2 regions of the Streptomyces sp. NPDC032161 genome follow, and region 1 is predicted to be linked to the other one. Evidence: riboswitches for the same ligand, from Rfam matches in the RefSeq annotation. Region 1 holds a riboswitch; the other holds the start of a gene.
What was found. Region 1 has a riboswitch for S-adenosylmethionine ahead of AB0E67_RS07580 (aminotransferase class V-fold PLP-dependent enzyme). Riboswitches for the same ligand answer to the same signal wherever they lie in the genome.
Positions count from the first base shown of each region.

Region 1 (3,402 bases):
CCTCGGTCTCCAGCGCCGCGACAAGGAGAAGGTGCTGCACGGGCGCGAGTCCGGCATCATCAAGCGTCTGCCGCACGGTGAGTTCGTCGAGATCCACGAGCCGCTCGGTCCCGAGCAGCTGCACACGCTCACCCAGCACGAGCAGTACGAGCCGCTCGAGATCGGCCCGACGGTCGACGAGAACGGTGTCGAGCGCAAGGTCTCCGCGATGCAGAAGCTGCGTGCCCGGCTCAGCAAGGGCTTCTACGGCGAGAACAACCAGATCGCCAAGCCCACCGTCGAGGAGTACAAGGAGATCACCAGCGGCCACGGTCACCACTGATCGCCTGAACTGATCGCCACAGCAGGAGCCCCGTCCATCCGATGGACGGGGCTCTTCGCTGTCCTCCGCCCTCGATAGGGTGGGAGCCGAACCCTTTATCGGCTGTGGACCCCAGGAGCGGACCATGAACGTTGTGACCCCGGTCGGCGGCGACAGCGTGGCGGACCGTTCCTGGCCCGGCGTGCTGAACCCGCTGCTGCGCGGCGAGGACCTGAGCGTGGACGACACCGCGTGGGCGATGGACCGCATCATGAGCGGCGAGGCCACCGACGTGCAGATCGCCGGTTTCGCGGTGGCCCTGCGTGCCAAGGGCGAGACGGTCGACGAGGTGTCCGGCCTGGTGCGCGCGATGTACGAGCACGCCAACACCATCGACGTCCCCGGCCGCACGGTCGACATCGTCGGCACCGGCGGCGACCTCGCCAAGACGGTCAACATCTCCACGATGTCGGCGATCGTCATCGCGGGCACCGGCGCCAAGGTCGTCAAGCACGGCAACCGCGCCTCCTCGTCGGCGAGCGGCTCCTCCGACGTGCTGGAGAAGCTCGGCGTCAACCTGGACCTCGGCGCGCGGCGCGTGGTCGAGGTCGCCGAGGAGGCGGGCATCACCTTCTGCTTCGCCGTGAAGTTCCACCCGGCGCTGCGGTACGCGGCCCGCGCCCGCAAGGAGCTGGGGGCCCAGACCACGTTCAACGTCCTCGGCCCGCTCACCAACCCGGCCCGGGTGCGCGCCCAGGCCGTCGGCGTCGCCGATCTGCGGATGGCGCCCATCGTCGCCGGCGTCCTCGCCGAACGGGGCAACTCGGCGCTCGTCTTCCGCGGCGACGACGGGCTCGACGAACTGACGACGACCGCGACCTCACGGGTCTGGGTGGTCCGCGACGGAGCGGTGCGCGAGGAGGCGTTCGACCCGCGCGACATAGGTCTGGAACTGGTCCCGGCCCAGGCTCTGCGCGGCGGCGACCCCTCGTACAACGCGGATGTGGCCCGCCGGGTGCTGGCCGGTGAGCACGGGCCCGTACGGGAGGCCGTGCTCCTCAACTCGGCCGCGGCGCTGGTGGCCCTGGACCCGACGGACGGCACGCTGAACGAGCAGCTCGCCGCCGGGATCGAGAAGGCCGCCGAGTCCATCGACTCCGGGGCGGCACGGCGCGCGCTGGAGCGCTGGGTGGCGGCCAGCAACGCCTGAGCGCCTGTCGGGTGAGCCGCGATCGGACATCCGACAGCCCCTGAACCGACGGAATGTGACGCAGGGCGCGGTCCGGATCCTGGACCGCGCCCTTGCGCGTCCGCATCCGTATGGCAGGATGCAGGCAGGTCATGAGTGACAGCGACTACGGCCCCGGCCCGCTGTCCGGCAACCCTCCGTCCGTGGCGGGGTGCCCCGGGTGAAGACCAGGCCGCAGGCAGCGAGGTCTGCGGCAAGCGCGGGCCCCTCGGCATCAGTGAATGCCAACCCCCGGGGTCCTGGTCCCTAGGGAGTCTCTTGTGAGCATGCGAATGCGCTAGGGCGTTCTCGCCCTTTTCCGCGCCCTTTCTCTCTTTCCGCTGCGCTGCCGCGTATCCGCCGGCGCATGCGTTTCGCCTGCCTTCTACGGGAGTTCGCCATGTCTGTCCTCACCGCTGCCGCCGACCAGTCGCTTTGTGCCCCTCTGCCGGTTCTGGGCAAGGATGTAACGGTTCCGCTGGTCACGGGTGGTGAAGTCACCTATGCCGCACTCGATTACGCCGCCAGTGCCCCGGCCCTCCAGCGCGTCTGGGACGACGTCGCCGCGTACGCCCCGTACTACGGCAGCGTCCACCGCGGCGCCGGTTACCTCTCGCAGCTCTCCACGGACCTCTTCGAGAACAGCCGCGAGACCGTCGCGGAGTTCCTCGGCTGCCGCCCCGACGACCAGGTCGTCTTCACCCGCTCGACCACCGATTCGCTCAACCTGCTGGCCGCGGTGGTCCCCGCCGACTGCCAGGTGTTCGTGTACGAGACCGAGCACCACGCCTCGCTGCTGCCGTGGCGCGACGCCCGGGTGACGTACCTGAACGCCCCGCGCACCCCGGCCCAGGCCGTCGAGACGCTGGAGCGGGCGCTCGCCGACCGCGACCCCTACGGCCCCGCGCTGGTCTGCGTCACCGGCGCCTCCAACGTCACCGGCGAACTGTGGCCGGTCAAGGAGCTGGCGGCCGCCGCGCACGCGCACGGTGCCCGGATCGTGCTGGACGCCGCGCAGCTCGCCCCGCACCACCCCGTCGACATCACCGAGCTGGACGTCGACTGGGTGGCCTTCTCCGGGCACAAGCTGTACGCGCCGTTCGGCTCGGGCGTGCTCGCGGGCCGGGCCGACTGGCTCCGGGACGCCGAGCCGTACCTGGCCGGCGGCGGCGCCTCGCGCAAGGTCGCCCGACGTGCCGACGGCGGTGTGGACGTCGAGTGGCACACCACTTCGGCCCGTCACGAGGCCGGTTCCCCCAACGTCATCGGCGTGTACTCCATCGCCTCCGCCTGCAAGGCGCTCACCGAGGCGGGCTTCGACGACCTGGTCGCCCGGGAGCAGCACCTCGTCGCCGCAGTCCGCGCCGGGCTCGCCGAGGTCCCCGAGGTCACGGTGCTCTCGCTGTTCGGCGACGACGCCCCGCGGGTGGGTGTCATCTCGTTCGTGGTGGAGGGCTGGAACAGCTCGCACTTCGCCGCGGCGCTCTCCGCCGAGTACGGCATCGGGGTGCGCGACGGACTGTTCTGCGCCCACCCGCTGGTCCGTACGCTGCTGGGCAGCGACCCGCAGGAGGTCGGCGAGTGCGGTGCTCCCGAGGCCGCGCCGGGAGAAAGGTCGCTCAACGCGATCCGGGTGAGCTTCGGCGCCGGTACGCCCGACGAGCACATCGAGCGCTTCGTGCGGGCGGTCAAGGAACTGGTCGGCCAGGGCGCCCGGTGGACCTACCGCACCGAGGGCGGTCGCTGCGTGCCGGACCGGGGCTGAGAGGTGCGTGACCCGGTGGGGGCGGCGGGGCCGTCTCCACCGGGGCGCGGGAGGCGGACGCTACGCGTCGAGGCCGATGTTGAAGGCGGCCTCCAGGTCGTGCTGCGA
Region 1 covers NZ_JBEZVN010000002.1:399,598-402,999, reverse strand. Annotated here, with positions in the region: gene AB0E67_RS07590 (cytochrome bc complex cytochrome b subunit) at 1-322, shown strand, start outside; gene trpD (anthranilate phosphoribosyltransferase) at 447-1,511, shown strand; SAM riboswitch class IV at 1,639-1,756, shown strand; gene AB0E67_RS07580 (aminotransferase class V-fold PLP-dependent enzyme) at 1,930-3,294, shown strand; gene AB0E67_RS07575 (Lrp/AsnC ligand binding domain-containing protein) at 3,355-3,402, opposite strand, start outside.

Region 2 (3,402 bases), on a different contig from region 1:
TCATTGGCGGGCGGCACGCGAAGCTGGGGGGACTTCCCCCACTCTACCCCGCTCAACCATGCAGAATTGCCCCCTCCGTTTTCTCTCGGAGAGGGCAATTCGGATAACTCGTGAAGCTGTCGCCGGCCGAAGACCGGCCAATGACCGACGGCGGCGACCGAACGGTGACCGACCGCGGTGCGGGGAGCCTTCGGACCGTCAGCAGCCGCCCGCCACGGCGGGGATGATCGAGATGCCGGCGCCGTCCGGGGTCGCCGTCTCCAGGCCGTCCTCGAAGCGCACGTCGTCGTCGTTCACATACACGTTCACGAAGCGGCGCAGCTTGCCCTGGTCGTCCAGCACGCGGGCGGCGATGCCGGGGTGGTTGCGCTCCAGGGACTCGATGACCTGGGAGAGGTTCTCGCCCTCGGCCGGGACCTCGGACCGGCCGCCCGTGTAGGTGCGGAGGATGGTGGGGATGCGGACCTTGACGCTCATGATGGGTGTGCCTTTCTTCGGTCGCGGTGGGGATCAGGCGGTGGCGAGGCCGGCGGCGCGGAACGCGTCCAGGCTCGGGCGGATCGTCGCGGTCGCCTGCGAGGTGGCGGCCACCGCGTCCAGGGTCTTGAGGCCGTCACCGGTGTTGAGGACGACGGTGGTCAGCGACGGGTCGAGCACCCCGTTCTCGATCAGCTTCTTCGTCACACCGACCGTCACCCCGCCCGCCGTCTCGGCGAAGATGCCCTCGGTGCGGGCCAGCAGCTTGATCGCTTCGACGATCCGCTCGTCGTCCACGTCCTCGACCGCGCCGCCGGTGCGCCGGGCGATGTCCAGGACGTAGGGGCCGTCGGCCGGGTTGCCGATCGCCAGGGACTTGGCGATGGTGTCCGGCTTCTGGGGCCGTACGACGTCGAGACCGGCCTTGAACGCGGTGGAGACCGGGGAGCACCCCTCGGCCTGGGCGCCGAAGATCCTGTACGGCTTGTCCTCGACCAGCCCCAGCCCGATCAGCTCCTGGAGCCCCTTGTCGATCTTCGTGAGCTGCGAGCCGGACGCGATCGGGATGACGATCTGGTCGGGCAGGCGCCAGCCGAGCTGCTCGCAGATCTCGTACGCCAGGGTCTTGGAGCCCTCGCCGTAGTACGGGCGCAGATTGACGTTGACGAAGCCCCAGCCCTCCCCGAGCGGGTCGCCGATGAGCTCCGAGCAGAAGCGGTTGACGTCGTCGTAGTTGCCCTCGATGCCGACCAGCTCGCCGCCGTACACCGCGGCCATGACGACCTTGCCCTGCTCCAGGTCGTGCGGGATGAACACGCAGGAGCGAAAGCCCGCGCGGGCGGCGGCGGCCCCCACCGCACCGGCGAGGTTGCCGGTGGAGGAGCAGGAGAGAGTGGTGAAACCGAAGGCTCGGGCGGCCTCGACGGCGATCGCGACGACGCGGTCCTTGAAGGAGTGCGTCGGGTTGCCGGAGTCGTCCTTGACGTACAGGCCACCGGTGACGCCCAGCTCGCGGGCGAGGTTGTCGGCCTTGACCAGCTTGGTGAAGCCGGGGTTGAGGTTGGGCTTCTCCGCGACGTCGGCGGGGACCGGCAGCAGCGGCGCGTACCGCCAGATGCTGTTCGGTCCGGCCTCGATGCGCTTCCTCAGCTCCTCCGGGGAGCCGCTCGGCAGGTCGTACGCCACTTCGAGCGGCCCGAAACAGGACGCGCAGGCGAAGATCGGGCCGAGTGCGAAACGCTCGCCGCATTCGCGGCAGGAGAGCGCCGCTGCGGGTCCGAGATCGAGGTCGGCGGGCGCGGTGCCGGCGGAGGAATCGTCGGCGGAAGAGGTGTTCGCTGGAGCGGTCGCAGCGGTCTGCACGGCCATGATGGCGGAGGCCCTTTCTCCTCATCTTCCTTGCGACGCGTTTCGCCGCAAGCCGGAATTGGCACCTTCCCCACCGTGACCTCGCGGTCGGCAGGAGGGTTGCCGGGACGTCAACGGGCCGTTCCCTCAGTCCCTCTGGATGAGCGCTGTGGCACTGGAGCGATGCTCCAGGCATTTGTCGGCGGACCGACCCCGGCATGCGACGGTCGTCCGCGTTGTTCAAGACTGTAACCGAAGCATCGGACCGTTGAGATAGTCGTCCGAACCGCGAGATGGATCACATACAGGGAGTATCGACCGTGCTGGAAGAGGTCGAACGCTGGCTGACCAGGCGTTCCTGGTCGGCCGCCGACCGCCCGCTGGACCGCCTCCTGGCCGCCAAGGCGAAGGACCCGCGGCGCGGGAGCGTGAGCGTCGTCCTGCCGGCGCTGAACGAGGAGGCGACGGTCGGCGGGATCGTCACGACGATCCGGCGCGAGCTCATGGAGAGGATCCGGCTGGTCGACGAACTCGTGGTGATCGACTCCGGTTCCACGGACGCCACCGCGAAGGTGGCCCTGGAGGCCGGCGCCCGAGTGGTGCACCGGGACGACATACTCCCCCGGATACCCGCCGTGCCCGGCAAGGGCGAGGTGCTGTGGCGCTCGCTCCTGGTGACGCACGGTGACATCGTCTGTTTCGTCGACGCCGATCTGAGGGACTTCTCTGCGGACTTCGTCTCCGGCATCGTCGGCCCGCTGCTGACCGACCCGGAGGTCTGCCTCGTCAAGGCGATGTACGACCGACCATTCGACAACGGACCCGACGGCCCGGCCGGCCCCGCCGAACCCGCCCCCGGCGGGGCCGCGGCCCAGGGGGGACGGGTCACGGAACTGGTGGCCCGGCCGCTGCTCAATCTGCACTGGCCGCGGCTGGCCGGCTTCGTCCAGCCGCTGGGCGGCGAGTACGCGGCGCGCCGCTCCCTGCTCGAACAGCTGCCCTTCCCCGTCGGGTACGGGGTGGAGCTGGGCCTCCTCGTCGACGCGCTGCACACGGTGGGCCTGGACGCGCTGGCCCAGGTCGACGTGGGCGTGCGCAGACACCGCCACCAGGACGGCCAGGCGCTCGGCCGGATGGCGGCGGCGATCTACCGGACCGCCCAACTACGCTTGTCCCGGGGGCACTTGGTGCGTCCGGCGTTGACCCAGTTCGAGCGCGGCGAGCACGGCTTCGTACCGCGCACCCATGCGGTGGACACCGAGGAGCGGCCCCCGATGCGCGAGATCGAGGAGTACGTCTCGCGCCGTGCAGCGTGACGCGAGCGCGCACCGTACGACACCACCGCGGAACCACGGGAACCATGGGACCGTCCATGCGCGCCCGTGGGGGCGCGGGGAACCGTCGGGAACCACGAGAGCCGTGCGCACGCCACCCGGGCGCCACCGAACGTTGTCCGCCTTCGCACGTTTGAGTGGTTCGTGATCGGGCTAGATTCCGCAACATGGTCTCCGAGCACGAAGCCCAGTCCGCCGAAGCCGGTGTTCTCGTCGCGTCGAACCGCGGCCCGGTGTCGTACAC
Region 2 covers NZ_JBEZVN010000059.1:10,809-14,210, forward strand. Annotated here, with positions in the region: gene AB0E67_RS34685 (MoaD/ThiS family protein) at 199-477, opposite strand; gene thrC (threonine synthase) at 511-1,845, opposite strand; SAM riboswitch class I at 1,864-1,991, opposite strand; gene AB0E67_RS34695 (glucosyl-3-phosphoglycerate synthase) at 2,145-3,140, shown strand; gene AB0E67_RS34700 (trehalose-6-phosphate synthase) at 3,326-3,402, shown strand, end outside.
Region 2: it holds a riboswitch for S-adenosylmethionine, as region 1 does, so the genes downstream of both, thrC (threonine synthase) here and AB0E67_RS07580 (aminotransferase class V-fold PLP-dependent enzyme) in region 1, are expected to answer to the same signal.